One region of the Symbiopectobacterium purcellii genome, then DNA from elsewhere that is predicted to be linked to it. Evidence: predicted binding sites of a transcription regulator. Region 1 holds the regulator's gene; each other region holds the start of a gene.
What was found. The regulator sigma-54, encoded in region 1, starts transcription at its own class of promoters, with help from an activator protein. The targets are predictions, from matches to a motif close to GTTGGCACANNTTTCGCTNT.
Positions count from the first base shown of each region.

Region 2: a site for sigma-54 is predicted at 4,036-4,055, ahead of glnA (glutamate--ammonia ligase). Genes of this name have one in related genera too.
Region 3: a site for sigma-54 is predicted at 2,821-2,840, ahead of glnK (P-II family nitrogen regulator). Genes of this name have one in related genera too.

Region 1 is NZ_CP081864.1:273,814-279,556, reverse strand. It holds gene kdsD (arabinose-5-phosphate isomerase KdsD) at 1-142, shown strand, start outside; gene kdsC (3-deoxy-manno-octulosonate-8-phosphatase KdsC) at 209-775, shown strand; gene lptC (LPS export ABC transporter periplasmic protein LptC) at 872-1,438, shown strand; gene lptA (lipopolysaccharide ABC transporter substrate-binding protein LptA) at 1,419-1,997, shown strand; gene lptB (LPS export ABC transporter ATP-binding protein) at 2,001-2,726, shown strand; gene rpoN (RNA polymerase factor sigma-54) at 2,778-4,211, shown strand; gene hpf (ribosome hibernation promoting factor) at 4,235-4,522, shown strand; gene ptsN (PTS IIA-like nitrogen regulatory protein PtsN) at 4,613-5,086, shown strand; gene rapZ (RNase adapter RapZ) at 5,202-5,743, shown strand, end outside.
Region 2 is NZ_CP081864.1:4,520,481-4,526,223, reverse strand. It holds gene glnG (nitrogen regulation protein NR(I)) at 1-1,250, opposite strand, end outside; gene glnL (nitrogen regulation protein NR(II)) at 1,259-2,308, opposite strand; gene K6K13_RS20995 (hypothetical protein) at 2,359-2,514, opposite strand; gene glnA (glutamate--ammonia ligase) at 2,547-3,956, opposite strand; gene typA (ribosome-dependent GTPase TypA) at 4,328-5,743, shown strand, end outside.
Region 3 is NZ_CP081864.1:1,194,254-1,199,996, reverse strand. It holds gene tesB (acyl-CoA thioesterase II) at 142-1,008, shown strand; gene amtB (ammonium transporter AmtB) at 1,086-2,378, opposite strand; gene glnK (P-II family nitrogen regulator) at 2,412-2,750, opposite strand; partial or broken gene K6K13_RS05615 (SmdB family multidrug efflux ABC transporter permease/ATP-binding protein) at 3,051-4,786, opposite strand; gene K6K13_RS05610 (SmdA family multidrug ABC transporter permease/ATP-binding protein) at 4,779-5,743, opposite strand, start outside.

The sequences.
Region 1 (5,743 bases):
TCGGGTCACGCCCAATACCTTGGCGGTGGATGCGCTGAATCTGATGCAGTCGCGCCATATTACGTCGCTACTGGTGGCACAATCCGATCGACTGGTCGGTATCGTCCATATGCATGATATGCTGCGCGCTGGCGTGGTGTGACAGTTTACGGGATCGTCTTTCTGGCGATCCCTAGAGAAAGAAGGGTGACATCAAGGATATGTGTTTATGAATAACCCCCAAGCGCAAACCGCCACCTGCTACGGCCCCGTCGCGGATCGGGTATTGGAAAAGGCGCAAGCCATCAAATTGCTGATTTGCGATGTTGACGGCGTGCTCTCTGACGGCCTTATTTACATGGGCAATCAAGGGGAAGAACTGAAGGCGTTTAACGTGCGCGACGGTTATGGGATTCGCTGTCTGCTAACGTCCGGCATCGAGGTCGCCATCATTACCGGGCGCTCTGCGCCACTGGTGGAAGACCGCTGCCGCACGCTGGGTATCACCCATCTTTATCAGGGACAGTCAGATAAGGTTTTGGCCTTCCGTGAACTGTTAGATACACTGTCGCTTAACGCCAATCAGGTTGCCTATATTGGTGACGATTTGATTGACTGGCCGGTGATGGCGCAGGTAGGCCTTAGCGTCGCCGTGGCAGATGCCCACCCTCTGCTGCTGCCCAGGGCGGACTACGTGACCAACATTCCCGGCGGGCGCGGTGCGGTACGTGAACTGTGCGACCTTATCCTGCTGGCGCAGGGTAAGTTGGACGACGCCAAAGGGCTATCGGTATGACAATAGCGTCACGGCAAAGGGGCTATCGCCGCCCGTTTGTCAGGGCACGAATTTGCTACGACATGAGTTTGCGATGACCATGAGTACGTTTTTATTATGAATAAGACGAAGCGTTGGCTTACCGCGCTATTGGCGCTCATTGTGTTGATTCTGATTGGCTGGAACCTGACGGATCAGGACAGCGCGCCACAAACGGAAACCCAGGACAATGCGGTGCCGACCTACACCAGCGATGAAACCACCACGCGCGTATTTAACCCGCAAGGTGGCCTCAACTATCGACTCGTTGCGCAAAGAGTGGAGTATTTTAACGCGGAACAGCTTACCTGGTTTACCGCGCCTGTCGCTACGCTGTTCAACGAACAAGGTGTCGCAACCTGGTCGGTGCAAGCCGACCGCGCCAAGCTGACCAAAGATAAAATGTTGTTCTTATACGGGCATGTGGAAGTCAACAGTCTGACCAATGACTCACAATTACGGCAGATAAAAACCGATAATGCGCAAGTTAACCTGGTGACACAGGACATCGCCTCCGATGATGAGGTGACACTGTTTGGAGCCAGTTTCCTCTCGAATGGGATGAAAATGCGCGGTAATTTGCGTAACAAAACTGCCGAATTGATTGAAAAGGTAAAAACCTCTTATGAAATTCAACACCAATAACGTCTGGCGCCACGCGGCGATTGCCAGCGCCCTGTTAGCAGCAAGCCTGCCTGCCCTTGCTGTGACAGGAGACACCAGCCAGCCGATTCACATTGATTCCGCGCAGCAGTCATTGGACATGCAGGGCAATACCGTCACTTTCACCGGTAATGTCACGGTAAAACAAGGCACCATCGATGTGAAGGCCGAAAAAGTTGTGGTCACGCGCCCACAGGGATCGCAGGGCCAGGAAGTGATTGAAGCCTTTGGTAATCCGGTGACCTTCTACCAGATGCAAGATAACGGCAAGCCGGTGAAAGGCCGCGCCCAGAAAGTGCGCTATGAACTGGCGCAAGATAAGATCACGCTGACGGGTAATGCGTATCTGGAACAACTGGATAGCAACGTGAAGGGCGATCGCATCACCTATCTGGTGAAACAGCAGCAGATGGAGGCAGTGGGTGATAAAGGCGGGCGCGTCACCACCGTGCTGGTCCCCTCTCAGCTACAGGATAAGAACGGCAAGGCCGCCGCACCGTCGTCTCAAAAAGCCAAGCAGCAACCACAGGCAACTGAATAACCTATGGCAACATTAATCGCAGAAAACCTGGCGAAGGCCTACAAGGGCCGTCGCGTGGTCGAAAACGTAAGTTTAACGGTCAACTCCGGTGAAATTGTCGGGTTGCTCGGACCGAATGGTGCGGGAAAAACCACGACATTCTATATGGTTGTCGGCATTGTCCAGCGCGATTCCGGGCGGATCGTGATTGATGATGAAGAGATAAGCTTGTTGCCCTTGCACGAACGCGCACGCCGCGGCATCGGCTATTTGCCGCAGGAAGCCTCGATTTTTCGCCGTCTGAGCGTCTATGACAACCTGATGGCTGTCTTGCAGATTCGCAAAGACCTGACGCCGGAACAGCAGGACGATCGCGCCAATGAGTTAATGGAAGAATTCCATATTATTCATTTACGCGATAGTCTGGGACAATCCTTGTCCGGCGGCGAACGTCGTCGCGTAGAGATCGCTCGTGCACTGGCGGCCAATCCCAAATTTATTTTGCTGGATGAACCCTTTGCCGGTGTCGATCCGATCTCGGTGCTCGACATAAAAAAAATTATTGAGCACCTGCGCGACAGCGGCCTGGGCGTGCTGATCACCGATCACAACGTGCGTGAAACGTTGGATGTGTGCGAACGCGCCTATATCGTCAGTCAAGGGCAGCTGATTTCCCACGGTTCACCCAGCGAAATCCTGGAAGATGAGCAGGTGAAACGCGTCTATCTGGGCGAAGGCTTCCGACTTTGATACTGTAACGTTTGCAATGGGCGTTCCATTTAAGGGAAAGTGACACGAGTTATGAAGCAAGGTTTGCAACTCAGGCTAAGTCAACAACTGGCCATGACGCCACAACTTCAGCAGGCGATTCGTCTGCTTCAGTTGTCTACGCTTGAACTCCAGCAAGAGATCCAACAAGCGCTGGAAAGCAACCCGTTGCTTGAACAAACCGATAGCCACGATGAAATCGATACTCAGGAAACGAGTGACAGCGAATCGTTGGATACGCGCGAAGCCCTTGAGCAAAAAGATATGCCGGAAGAGCTGCCGCTGGACGCCACCTGGGATGAAATCTACTCCGCAGGCACGCCCTCAAGTACCGGCACCGATTACCGCGACGAAGAGCTGCCGGTCTATCAGGGTGAAACCACGCAAACCTTGCAGGATTACCTGATGTGGCAGGTGGAATTGACGCCGTTTTCTGACACCGATGCGGCTATCGCCACGTCGATTGTCGATGCGGTGGACACCACCGGTTATCTGACCGTTCCGCTGGAAGATATTCTCGAGAGCATCGGCGACGATGACGTGACGATTGAGGAAGTGGAAGCGGTGTTAAAACGCGTGCAACGTTTTGACCCGGTCGGCGTGGCAGCGCGTGATTTGCGCGATTGTCTGCAAATCCAGCTGTCTCAATTTGCCCCCGAAACCCCATGGCTGGCGGAAGCCAAGCTTATCGTCAATGAATACCTCGACCTTCTGGCCAACCATGATTTTCGTGCGCTGATCCGCGCAAGCCGAATCAAAGAGGATGCGTTGAAAGAGGCACTGGCGTTGATTCAGTCACTCGATCCGCGTCCGGGGCAATCGATCAATACCGGCGAGTCGGAGTATGTGATCCCCGACGTGCTGGTGCGCAAACATCAAGAGCGCTGGGTGGTGGAACTCAACACTGACAGCGTGCCGCGCCTGCAAGTTAACCAGCAGTATGCCGCACTCGGCCACAGCGCGCGTAACGACAGTGACAGCCAGTTTATCCGCAGCCACCTGCAAGAGGCGCGCTGGCTGATAAAGAGTCTGGAGAGTCGCAACGATACGTTGCTGAAGGTCACACGCTGCATTGTGGAACAACAGCAGGATTTCTTTGAGAAAGGTGAAGAGTTTATGAAACCCATGGTGCTGGCGGATATCGCTCAGGCTGTGGATATGCATGAATCGACCATCTCACGCGTCACAACCCAGAAATTTCTTCACAGCCCACGTGGCATTTTCGAACTAAAATATTTCTTCTCCAGCCATGTAAATACCGACAGCGGTGGTGAGGCATCATCCACGGCGATTCGGGCGCTGGTGAAAAAACTGATCGCGGCGGAAAACCCCGGCAAGCCCTTGAGCGACAGCAAGTTGACAACGCTGCTCTCCGATCAGGGAATCATTGTCGCGCGGCGTACCGTCGCAAAGTACCGAGAGTCTTTATCCATCCCGCCGTCAAACCAACGTAAGCAGTTGGTTTGATCTCTACAGAGAAGGAAGACGCTATGCAGCTGAATATCAACGGACACCACATCGAAATCACGCCCGCATTACGCGAGTTCGTTAACACAAAATTTGCCAAGCTGGAGCAATACTTTGATCGCATCAACCAGATCAACGTGGTGCTTAAGGTGGAGAAAGTGGAGCAAATTGCCGATGCTACTCTGTTCGTTAATGGCGGTGAACTGCATGCCACATCCGAATCTGAAGACATGTATGCCGCCATCGATCTGTTGATCAACAAACTGGCGCGTCAGTTAAATAAACACAAGGACAAACTCAAACAGCACTGATCGTCATCTCCGCCTCCGGGCGCAGGGAATACGCCTCTGGCACAGCGCCAGAGGCGTGCAGAGATGAGCGGGCCGTTAAGTGAACACACCATGAATAACGATCCCATTTTGCAACTCAGCGCGGTATTACGCCAAGAGTGCACCCGCAGCACCGTTCATTGCCAAAGCAAGAAACGGGCGTTGGAAATCATCAGCGAATTGGCAGCCAGGCAGTTAAACCTTCCGACCCCGCTGATCTTCGAGGCATTGCTGACGCGCGAAAGAATGGGCAGTACCGGTATTGGCGGCGGTATCGCTATCCCACACGGGAAACTCGATGATGATAACGCCTTGGGCGCCACCGGGATCTTTATCCAACTTGAACAGCCAATATCCTTTGATGCTATTGATAATCAAGGCGTAGACTTGCTTTTTGCCTTGCTGGTTCCCGCAGAACAATGTAAAACCCATCTACATACGCTGTCACTTGTCGCCAAACGTCTGGCTGACAAAAGCGTGTGTCGGCGTTTACGGGCAGCACAGAGTGACGAAGAGCTTTACCAAATTATGATTGAAGGGGATTAATCCCCTGTGGAAAGCGCGCGACATTCAGACATTCGCGCTACGATTTGCGTCATACAGATGAATCACTCGGTCAGGGTGTAACAAAAGAAGGCTATAGCCGGAGGGGAGTCGTCGGATGGTGCTGATGATTGTCAGTGGTCGCTCAGGTTCAGGAAAATCTGTGGCCCTGCGCGCCCTGGAAGATATGGGCTTTTATTGCGTGGACAACCTGCCCGTGTTGTTGCTGCCGGAACTGGCCAACACGCTGGCACAACGGGATATCTCGGCAGCAGTCAGCATTGACGTGCGCAACATGCCAGAATCGCCGGAAATCTTCGAGCATGCCATGGATCAGTTGCCGCCCAGTTTTGCGCCGCAGTTGCTGTTCCTGGATGCCGATCGCAATACGCTGATTCGCCGTTACAGCGATACGCGCCGTTTGCACCCCCTTTCCAGCAAAAACCTTTCGCTGGAAAGCGCCATCGATGAAGAGAATGACCTGCTGGAACCGTTGCGTTCTCGCGCCGATCTGATCATCGATACGTCTGAAATGTCAGTGCATGAACTGGCGGAAATGCTGCGTACCCGACTGCTGGGCAAACGCGAGCGTGAACTGACCATGGTGTTCGAATCCTTTGGTTACAAGCACGGCATTCCTATCGATGCGGATTACGTGTT
Region 2 (5,743 bases), 700 kb from region 1:
GAACGCAGCGCCCGATCGGCCCATTGCGCCAGCAGGGTTGCCCAACTGTCCGGTAGCATGTGCACCGTGGCATCGGGTGCCGTGGTTTCAAACAGCTCTGGCGGCAGATCCTGAATCAACACCTCTTGTCCGGCGGCCATCACGGTCAGCCAGCGGCAGGTGTTTTCCAACTGACGCACGTTGCCCTGCCAGGGCAGGCGCGTTAACGCCGTTTCCGTTTCCGGGTGCAGATTTTTGGGTTCTACCCCCAGTTCTTTGGCCGTTGCTTGCAAGAAATAGCGGGCCAGCCGTGGAATATCCTCGCGTCGTTCGCGCAGTGGAGGCAGATGGACGAGAATCACATTGAGACGGTGAAACAGGTCTTCGCGAAATTTGCCTTCCTGAACGCGCAGTTCCAGATTTTGGTGGGTTGCGGCGATAATACGCACATCCACTTTCACCGCCGCGTAGCCACCGACGCGGTAGAACTGCCCGTCAGCCAACACGCGCAACAGCCGCGTTTGCACATCCAGCGGCATATCGCCGATTTCATCCAGAAACAGGGTGCCGCCGTCGGCCTGTTCAAAGCGTCCCTGGCGAATCTGGTTCGCGCCGGTAAACGCCCCTTTTTCATGACCAAACAGCTCTGATTCGATCAGATCCTTGGGGATGGCCGCCATATTCAAAGCGATAAACGGTGCTTTGGCGCGCGGACTGTGGCGATGCAGCGCATGTGCCACCAGCTCTTTACCGGTTCCCGATTCCCCGTTGATCAGCACGCTGATGGATGAACGGGAGAGCCGGCCAATAATGCGAAACACATCCTGCATGGCCGGTGCTTCACCAATGATATCGGTGGTGGGGCCATTGAGCGGTTGCGCGCGGACCGGTTGCTGCTGTTCCAGATAGTGACTGATCGCGCGCTCAACCAAAGCGACGGCTTCGTCGATATCGAACGGCTTGGGCAGATAATCAAACGCGCCCTGTTGGTAAGCGCTTACCGCCGCATCCAGATCGGAGTGCGCGGTCATAATGATCACCGGCAGCATCGGATGACGCTGTTTGATCTGTTGCAGTAGAGCCAGACCGTCCATGCCCGGCATGCGAATATCGGACAGCAGCACATCCGGCGTTTGGGTTGCCAGCGCGTGCAGCGCCTGATTTCCGTTATCAAAGGTGGCACAGGTTAACCCCGCCCCAGTGAGCGCGCGCTCCAGCACCCAACGGATGGAGCTATCGTCATCGACAATCCAGACTATCCCTCGTTGCATCGTGAACCTCACTGGCGAATGGGCAGGTAAACCGAGAATTCGGTATGGCCTGGCCAACTGTTAAATTCAATTTTTCCCGAATGCTGATCGATCAGGCTGCGTGCGATCGATAATCCCAGCCCAGTCCCCCCTTCACGACCGCTTACCATCGGGTAAAACAGCGTGTCTTGCAGCTGAGCGGGGACGCCAGGACCATCGTCTTCGATATCAATACGCGCCGCCAGGCGATAGCGCACGCCGTGCAGCGTGAGTTGGAAGGCGGTACGCGTGCGCAGCGTAATGGTACCGCCTTCTTTACCCAGCGCCTGGAGCGCATTGCGGGTAATGTTCAGCAGCACTTGTTCAATCTGGTCTGGGTCGTGGGTCAGCTCAGGCAGGCTGGGATCGTAATCTTTCACCAGCGTCACGTTGTCAGGTTTTTCCAACGAGACCAACTTGCAGACGCGCTCAACGACCTGATGAATACTTTGCGTTACGTGTAAACCCGGCTGCTGTGGCCCTAACAGCCTGTCCACCAGATTGCGCAGGCGATCGGCCTGCTCAATGATCACCTTGGTGTATTCTGTCAGCGCGGGGTCGGGCAGCGCTTTGGCCAGCAACTGTGCCGCGCCGCGCAATCCGCCGAGCGGATTCTTGATTTCATGCGCCAGACCGCGCACCAAATCACGCGCTGCCTGCTGCTGGGAATGCTGTAATTGTTCCTGGCTGAGGCGGCGCTGGTTGTCCATCGGCGCCATCTCCAACAGGATAAAACTGTGTTGAATGCGTTGTGCGGTGAGCGACATGATGTGTGCTCTGCCATCGACAACGATAGTCACTTCGTTATCCGTAAATCCTTGACCCGCGTTGAGGCTTTCGCGCATCAGCTCAATATTTAGCGAAAAATAGCTGAGCAGATCCGGCAACGGTGTTCCCGCCAATTTGCGTGAACTTTGCGCCAGCAACTGCTGGGCTGCCGGATTGGAATAGTGGATTGCCAGGTCGTTATCCAGCAATAAAATACTATTGATCAAAGAATTGAGGATCTGCCCAGCATCGGGCAGCGTGCCTGTTGCCATAACGCAGACTCCTGCACCCTCGCGGTGCATTGTAGTGTAGATGATGGATGTTACGTCGCAACGGCCAATATTGATGATAAAGAAATAAGGCCGATGGTGAAAAAAGCCCATCCGAAGATGGGCTGAAAAGTTTCCACGGCAACAAAAACAAACTTCTTATAATTCTGTTGATGCTCGGTCATGGCAGGGTTCAGCACGCCCACCACGCCGAGGTAAATCCTGGGTACGCAGTCGTTGATTAAACGCTGTAGTACAGTTCGAACTCAACCGGGTGCGGCGTCATGCGAACGCGATCGTTCTCTTCACGGCGCAGACCGATGTAAGCATCGATAGCGTCGTCAGTGAACACGCCGCCTGCCGTCAGGAATGCACGGTCAGCGTCCAGCGCGTTCAGTGCTTCTTCCAGAGAGCCTGCAACCTGCGGGATTTCATTCGCTTCTTCCGGCGGCAGATCGTACAGGTTTTTGTCCATGGCATCGCCAGGGTGGATCTTGTTCTTGATACCATCCAGACCGGCCATCAACAGTGCGGCGAAGCACAGGTACGGGTTAGCCGCCGGGTCCGGGAAGCGCACTTCGATACGTGCTGCTTTCGGGCTGGAGACGAACGGGATACGGATCGAAGCAGAACGGTTACGTGCGGAGTAAGCCAGCATTACCGGAGCTTCATAACCCGGGACCAGACGCTTGTAAGAGTTGGTGGTCGGGTTGGACAGGGCGTTGATCGCTTTAGCGTGCTTGATGACACCGCCGATGTAGAACAGCGCTTCTTCAGACAGGCCTGCGTATTTGTCGCCGGAGAATTTGTTGGTGCCGCCTTTGGACAAGGACATGTGGCAGTGCATGCCAGAACCGTTGTCACCGAACATTGGTTTCGGCATAAAGGTGGCGGTTTTGCCGTAAGCGTGCGCTACGTTGTGAACAACGTATTTGTAGATCTGAATTTCGTCCGCTTTTTTGGTCATGGTGTTGAAGCGGGTGGCCACTTCGTTCTGACCCGCTGTTGCCACTTCGTGGTGGTGAGCTTCAACAACCAGGCCCATTTGTTCCATTACCTGGCACATCTGAGAACGGATGTCTTGTGCGGAGTCAACCGGCGGAACCGGGAAGTAACCGCCTTTCACTGCCGGACGGTGGCCTTTGTTGCCGCCTTCGTATTTGGTGCCGGAGTTCCACGCGCCTTCGATATCATCGATAGCAACGTGAGAGCCGGAGATGCTGCTGCCGAAACGAATGTCGTCAAACAGGAAGAATTCAGGTTCTGGTCCAAACAGAACGGTATCCGCGATACCGGTGGAACGCAGGTACTCTTCAGCGCGTTTCGCGATGGAACGCGGGTCGCGATCGTAACCTTGCATGGTGTTTGGTTCCAGAATGTCACAACGAATGATCAGCGTCGTGTCTTCATAGAACGGGTCCAGTACTGCGGTGCTTGCGTCAGGCATCAGCACCATGTCGGATTCGTTGATACCTTTCCAGCCACCAATAGAGGAGCCGTCGAACATTTTGCCTTCTTCGAAGAAGTCAGCGCTAACCTGGTGAGCTGGAATGGTGACGTGCTGCTCTTTACCCTTGGTATCGGTAAAGCGTAAGTCGACGAATTTTACTTCGTGCTCGTTCAGCATCGTCAAAACATGTTCTGCGGACATACTTGGATCTCCCGATTTGTCATTTATCGTCGTGGAACGAATATCGTTATGGAATGATGTTTGTTACCGTAATAAGGTTTAAGCTAAAATCATGCCAACTCTACGCGTGGGGTTGGGAGGCGTTGTTTTCAGGCTTTCGTTGAAGGCAGTGCCTGCACCATTAGCGTTCGTTGCACTATTATGGTTCATAATCACCAAAATAGTGCACTGTTTGTGTGCGTTTGTTTACTTTCTCTGCGCCGTTGCACCGTGAAAGGGATCACAAAGCAAGCACCCCTGGGTTGTTTATCGCTTAGGAGTGTGATCTTGTTTGGTCCCTCGCTTAATCCGTGTACAATAGCGCGCTATTTCTAAATGCCTGAGGCAAAGCTGTGATCGAGAATTTGCGTAACATTGCTATTATTGCGCACGTTGACCATGGGAAAACAACCCTGGTTGACAAGCTGCTACAACAATCTGGAACATTGGGTGAACGAAATGACGCCACTGAGCGCGTTATGGACTCCAACGATCTGGAAAAAGAACGCGGTATCACCATTCTGGCGAAAAACACCGCCATTAACTGGAGAGATTACCGTATCAATATCGTTGACACCCCAGGACACGCCGATTTCGGTGGTGAAGTGGAGCGTGTAATGTCCATGGTCGATTCAGTGCTGCTGCTGGTAGACGCAATGGACGGCCCGATGCCCCAGACTCGTTTCGTTACCCAAAAAGCTTTTGCCTATGGCCTGAAACCGATTGTGGTCATCAACAAAGTTGACCGTCCGGGCGCGCGCCCTGACTGGGTCGTCGATCAGGTGTTCGATCTGTTCGTCAACCTGGGTGCCACCGACGAACAACTGGATTTCCCTATCGTTTACGCGTCTGCGTTGATGGGTATCGCCGGTTTGGATCACGAAGACATGGCGGAAGACATGACGCCGCTGTTTGAAGCGATCGTCAAACACGTTGAAGCACCGAGCGTCGATCTGGACGGTCCGCTGCAAATGCAAATCTCCCAGCTGGACTACAACAGCTATGTGGGTGTTATCGGTATCGGCCGTATCAAACGTGGCCGTATCAAACCGAACCAGCAAGTGACGATTATCGATGCGGAAGGTAAACGCCGTAACGGTAAAGTGGGTCAGGTGTTGGGCCATTTGGGTTTGCAACGTATCGAAGCTGACGTGGCGGAAGCGGGCGACATCATCGCTATCACCGGTCTGGGTGAACTGAACATCTCTGACACCATCTGTGATACTGCTAACGTAGAAGCCCTGCCGCCGCTGTCCGTGGATGAGCCGACGGTAACCATGTCCTTCGGGGTGAACACCTCGCCGTTCTGCGGTAAAGAAGGCAAATTCGTGACCTCTCGTCAGATCCTGGATCGTCTGAAGAAAGAGCTGGTGCACAACGTGGCGTTGCGTGTTGAAGAAACCGAAGACCCGGATACCTTCCGTGTGTCTGGCCGTGGCGAATTGCACCTGTCCGTGCTGATCGAAAACATGCGTCGTGAAGGTTTTGAACTGGCCGTGTCTCGTCCGAAAGTTATCTTCCGTGACATCGACGGTCGTCGTCAGGAACCGTTCGAAACAGTGACGCTGGATATCGAAGATCAGCATCAGGGTTCCGTGATGGAAGCGCTGGGTCTGCGTAAAGGTGAACTGCGCGATATGAACCCGGACGGTAAAGGTCGTGTGCGTCTGGATTACATTATCCCAAGCCGTGGTTTGATTGGCTTCCGTACGGATTTCTTGACCATGACTTCCGGTACTGGCTTGCTGTACTCCACCTTTAGCCATTAC
Region 3 (5,743 bases), 920 kb from region 1:
TTAGCCATTTGGCAGCGTTCAACATTCTGAATTTATCATTTTTCGAAAATGCCGATGCGAAAGCTTGCTGCCGCCCCAATAGGCTTTATGACTTACCGTTATACGTTAACAACACGCGATTACCACCAAGGGAGAGAATCCATGAGCCATGCACTACAGCATCTTCTCGAATTGCTGAAGTTGGAAAAGATTGAGGAAGGACTCTTCCGGGGACAAAGCGAAGACTTAGGATTACGCCAGGTGTTCGGCGGACAGGTAGTCGGTCAGGCATTGTATGCGGCCAAACAGACCGTCGAGGCGGGTCGAGGGTTGCACTCGTTCCACAGCTACTTTTTATTGCCGGGCGACAGCCGAAAACCGATTGTCTACGATGTGCAGAACCTGCGTGATGGCAACAGTTTTAGCGCACGGCGTGTCAGCGCCATCCAAAATGGCAAGCCCATCTTTTTTATGACCGCCTCTTTTCAACGCCAAGAGAGCGGCTTTGAACATCAAAACACCATGCCGGAAGTCCCTGGGCCAGAATCCTTGCCTTCAGAACAAGAGATTGCGCAGAGCATGGTGCATTTACTGCCTGAACAGTTTCGTGACAAATTTCTGCAACAGCGTGCCATCGAAATGCGTCCGGTAAAATTTCATAACCCCCTCAAAGGCCACGTGGATGAGCCCATCCGTCATGTATGGTGCAGAGCCAACGGCGTCATGCCCGATGACGAGCGAATTCATAAATACCTGCTGGGTTACACATCGGACTGCAATTTCCTGCTCACCGCATTGCAACCACACGGCGTAGGTTTTCTTGAGCCAGGAATGCAAGTCGCCACCATCGACCACTCTATGTGGTTCCACCGCCCTTTCCGCCTCGACGACTGGCTGCTCTATACCGTGGAGAGTACATCGGCTTCAGGTGCCCGTGGCTTTGTTCGTGGCCAGTTCTACACTCAGGACGGGACGCTGGTAGCTTCCACGGTACAAGAAGGGGTCATGCGGCGGCATGATGCGCCTTAACACAGAAAGCACGTTCCCTTATTCTTAAGCAAAAAAAAACGCGGGCCTTGGCCCGCGTTTTTTATATCGTGCAGAAATTACTGGTTGTAAGCATTTTCGCCATGGCTGTTAACATCCAGGCCTTCACGCTCTTGTTCTTCCGGCATACGCAGGCCAACGGCCAGGTCTGCGACTTTGAATGCGATGAAGGCAGCAACACCGGACCAGATGAAGGCGACGATCACGCTGAACAGCTGTACCCAGACCTGATGCGCCATGGTAACGCCTTCCGCGTACCCCGTGCCGCCCAGAGAAGCCGAGGTAAATACCCCCGTCAGGATACAACCAACGATACCGCACACGCCATGCACACCGAACACGTCACACGGGTCATCCACGCGCAGCCATCTTTTCAGTACCGTTACGCCCCACAGGCCAGCGAAACCACCGACCAGACCAATGATCAGCGCCCCCCCCACACCCACGGTTCCCGCGGCTGGCGTGATAGCAACCAAGCCTGCGATACAACCGGAACAGGCACCCAGCAGAGAAGGCTTACCACGCGCCATCCACTCACCGATAACCCATGCCAGAATCGCACCCGCGGTCGCGACTACGGTGTTCAGGAATGCCAGACCAGCAATTTCGTTCGCAGCAGCGGCAGAGCCTGCGTTGAAGCCGAACCAGCCGATATAGAGGATAGCCGTGCCGGTAAACACCATCGGCAGGTTGTGCGGTTTGAAGGCTTCTTTGCCGAAACCGGCACGTTTGCCCAGCAGATAAGCACCGGTCAACCCCGCAACCGCGGCATTGATGTGCACCACAGTACCGCCTGCGAAGTCCAGCGCGCCATCAGCCGCCAGGAAACCGCCGCCCCACACCATGTGCGTCAACGGCAGATAAGAGAACGTCAGCCAGATAGCAGCAAAAATCAGTACCGCAGAGAAACGGATACGTTCAGCAATCGCACCAACCACCAGCGCGACAGTAATGCACGCGAAGGAAGCCTGGAAAGCGACGTGAATCAGTTGATAAATCGTGCCAGATTGTGATTTCAGCTCAATGCCTTTGAACATGAACATATCCAGGCCGCCAAAGAAGGCATTACCGGTGGCAAAGGCCATGCTGTAACCGTAGATAACCCACAGCACACACACCATGGCAAACGTTACGGTAACCTGCGTCAGCATGGAGAGCACGTTTTTAGAGCGAATCAGGCCGCCGTAAAACAGCGCAATGCCGGGCAGCGTCATGAACAGTACCAGCGCGGTACAAATCATCATAAAAGCGTTATCCGCTTTGTCGATTGCCGGTGTATCAGCGGCCATTGCCAGCGACGGAAGTAACGCTGCGGCGGCAAGGCCTAATAATGAAGAGACACGTATTTTCATTTTCATCCATCCCAATTTTTCGTCAGCCAGGCATTACAGTGCGGCGTCGTCAGTTTCGCCCGTACGAATACGGATAACGCGTTGCAGTTCAGCAACAAAAATCTTACCGTCGCCAATTTTACCGGTGTAAGCCGCTTTACTAATCACATCAACGACTTCATCAACCTGATCGTCAGCGATGGCAATATCAATTTTCACTTTCGGCAAAAAGTTAACGCTATATTCAGCACCGCGATACAACTCCGCATGGCCTTTCTGGCGTCCAAATCCCTTCACCTCAGTGACGGTGAGCCCCTGGATGCCGACAGAAGATAAGGCTTCACGCACATCTTCCAGCTTGAATGGTTTTATCACCACAGTAACCAGTTTCATTATCTTCCCCTTACCAATTAAGTTCAGACTTACGCCCGCCACCATTTCGAATAACCTTCACGACAGGGATAAAGCAAAGGCTGTGCCACAAATGAGTGGAACCGATAATTGCACAGGGAAATAACGTGGAACCTGCCTGGAGAAGTAAAAGGAAAGGATAAAGATGTGATGTTGCGCACGCGCAATGCACTCATTTGGTGCATTGCGCGTAATTGCGGTGCATGGCACAGAAAAATGAAAATCATCTGCCTGTTGATGGTGCGCGGGTAAAAACGATCGCAACAGGCAGCGTGCCTTTAGTCAGATGACGGAAACGGGTTCATCCTCGCTGGCAGCCAGTTCCTGCCCCGCCAGTTGCAGCTGATACATCTGGTAGTAACGCCCGCGACGTTGCAGTAATTGTTCATGCGTACCCTGCTCCACCGTTTCACCATGATGTAGCACCAGTATGTTGTCAGCCTCGACCACGGTGGAGAGACGGTGGGCAATCACCACCAGCGTGGTGTGACGGCGGATAACGCGCAATGCACGCTGAACCGCTTGTTCAGTACCGGAGTCAATGTTAGCTGTCGCCTCGTCGAGAATCAGTATTTTGGGTGGTTTCACCAGCACGCGGGCCAGAGAAAGCAGCTGTTTCTGCCCGACAGAAAGCGTATTGCCTTGCTCACCGATGGCGGTATGTATGCCCTCGGGCAGTGCCGTTGCCAACCCAGAGAGTTGCACAATCTCCAATACACGCCACACGTCATCTTCTGGAATATCACGCCCCAGCGTAACGTTGGCATAGAGTGAATCCGCCAACACCATGGGGTCTTGTTGCACCATTGCGACATTTTGTCGTAATACCTGATGGGATAGCGACGTCAGCGGACGGTCATCCAACCGAATCTCCCCCTCATCCGGCTGATAATACCCCATCAGCAAACTCGCTAACGTACTCTTGCCGCCGCCGGTGTGCCCCACCAGCGCCACAAAGCCGCGCGCTGGCACCTGTAGGTTGATATGGTTCAGGACACGCTGATTATCACGGTAAGCAAAAGAAACGTTATCCATCTCGATAGCACCCGCCGTTAACGGACGCGAGTCATCGCCGTAGGACTGCTGCACCGCATCCATCAGTTCAAAGATACGCTCACCGGCTACCACGGCCTGTTGCAACATGGACTGCTGGGTAGTCAGCGCAATCAGTGGCTCGTTGAGACGCCCCAGATAGCTGATAAAGGCATAGAGCACGCCAACGCCAACCGTTCCCACTGAACTGAAACCGAACTGAATCAACAGCCCACACAGTACCATGGCGGAAAACAGGCTCAATAGTGGACGCAGCAGCACGCCATCCAGTCGTAACGTCTGCATCCGCGCCTGGAAATGCGCACGGCTGCACGGCTTGAAGCACCCAGTTTGTCACCAAAACGCGACTGTTGGCGGAACTGCTGGATCACCGACATGCCCGAGATCGCTTCATTAAAGCCATCGTTAATGTCAGCCAGATAGCGGCGCAGTCGTCGCACAATCGGCGTACTGAAATGCTGGTAGACCGCCATCACAATCGCCACCGCTGGGAAGATCATCACGGCAATCAGCGCCATGCTGCGCAGCACGGTGGAAACGACGGTGACATACAGATCGCGCACTACCTCGGTATCGTTGGTTACGCGAGAAATGAGTTGTCCGACCGGTTGTGTATCAAAGGTACTTAATGGTTGACGCAACGCGGCATCCATCACATCAATGCGCAACTGCTGTACCACGCACACCGCAACGCGGTTGAACAACAGCGATTGCACGTAGTGCAATAGCGCTGCGGACAATTGCAGCAGGATATAAACCGCAGCCAAGCCCCCCGCCAGTGCCAGAGGAATATTGCCTTTTGCCACCAGATTATCGATGAAATAGCTTACTAATGCGGGTCCTGCCACCTCGGCCGCCGCTGCCACCCAGAGCATTAGCACGCCCAACATCAGGGATTTTCGCCAAGGGGAACTATACGCCAACAGCCGCTTTAATGTCGGCCATAACTGCTTTGCGTTAGCCAATTGTCATCTCTCCCTTGACCGGATCTTCATCCAGTGCCGCTTCCAACTGCTGATAGCGAAACATGTCTCGATACCATCCGGCTTGCGACGCTAGCGCGCCATGGCTGCCGCGCTGGGCCACGCTAGCCTGCTGTAAAACCAGAATTTCATCGGCCTCAGTGAGGGCCGAAAGACGGTGCGCGCTGATAATCAGGGTGCGTTTCTCCCCCCAACGCTTCAGGTTTTGCAAAATATGGTGTTCAGTACGCCCATCCACCGCCGACAGCGCATCATCCAGAACCAATATCTCTGCGTCCAGCAGCAGCGCACGCGCGATAGCAATACGCTGTTTTTGTCCACCGGAGAGCATCACGCCGCGCTCACCCACCTGCGTTTCATAGCCTTGTGGTAAGCGCGTAATGTCATCATGGACGCTGGCCAGACGCGCAGCATGTTGAATCTGCGCCAGCGTGGCACCTGGGTTCCCGAGTGCGATATTGTTCGCCACGGTGTCGGAGAACAAAAATGGCGTTTGCCCGACCACCGCGAAACGTTGGCGCAGGCTATCCAGATTCAGCGTTGCGAGCGGAAGACCATGAAAGCGAATCTCGCCGTCATCAAGATCGTAATGGCGCAGGATCAGGGCCAACAGCGTGCTTTTACCGGAACCGGTGGGGCCACACAGTCCCAACATGTTGCCCGGCGCGAGCGTGAACGCCACCCGGTCGAGCACCGGGCGCGGTTGCTGTGGATACGCAAAGGCGCGAACATCAACCTCCAAGTTACCACGACCCGATGGCAGTAGTGCCTCACCGTCTGCCACCACCGGTGCTTCATTCAACAGTTGGCGGATACGCCCGTAAGCTGCACTCCCGCGCTCCACGATATTGAACATCCACGCCAAGGCTAGCATCGGCCAAATCATCAGGCCCAGATACATCACGAAACTGGTCAGTTGCCCTAACGTCAACGTCCCCT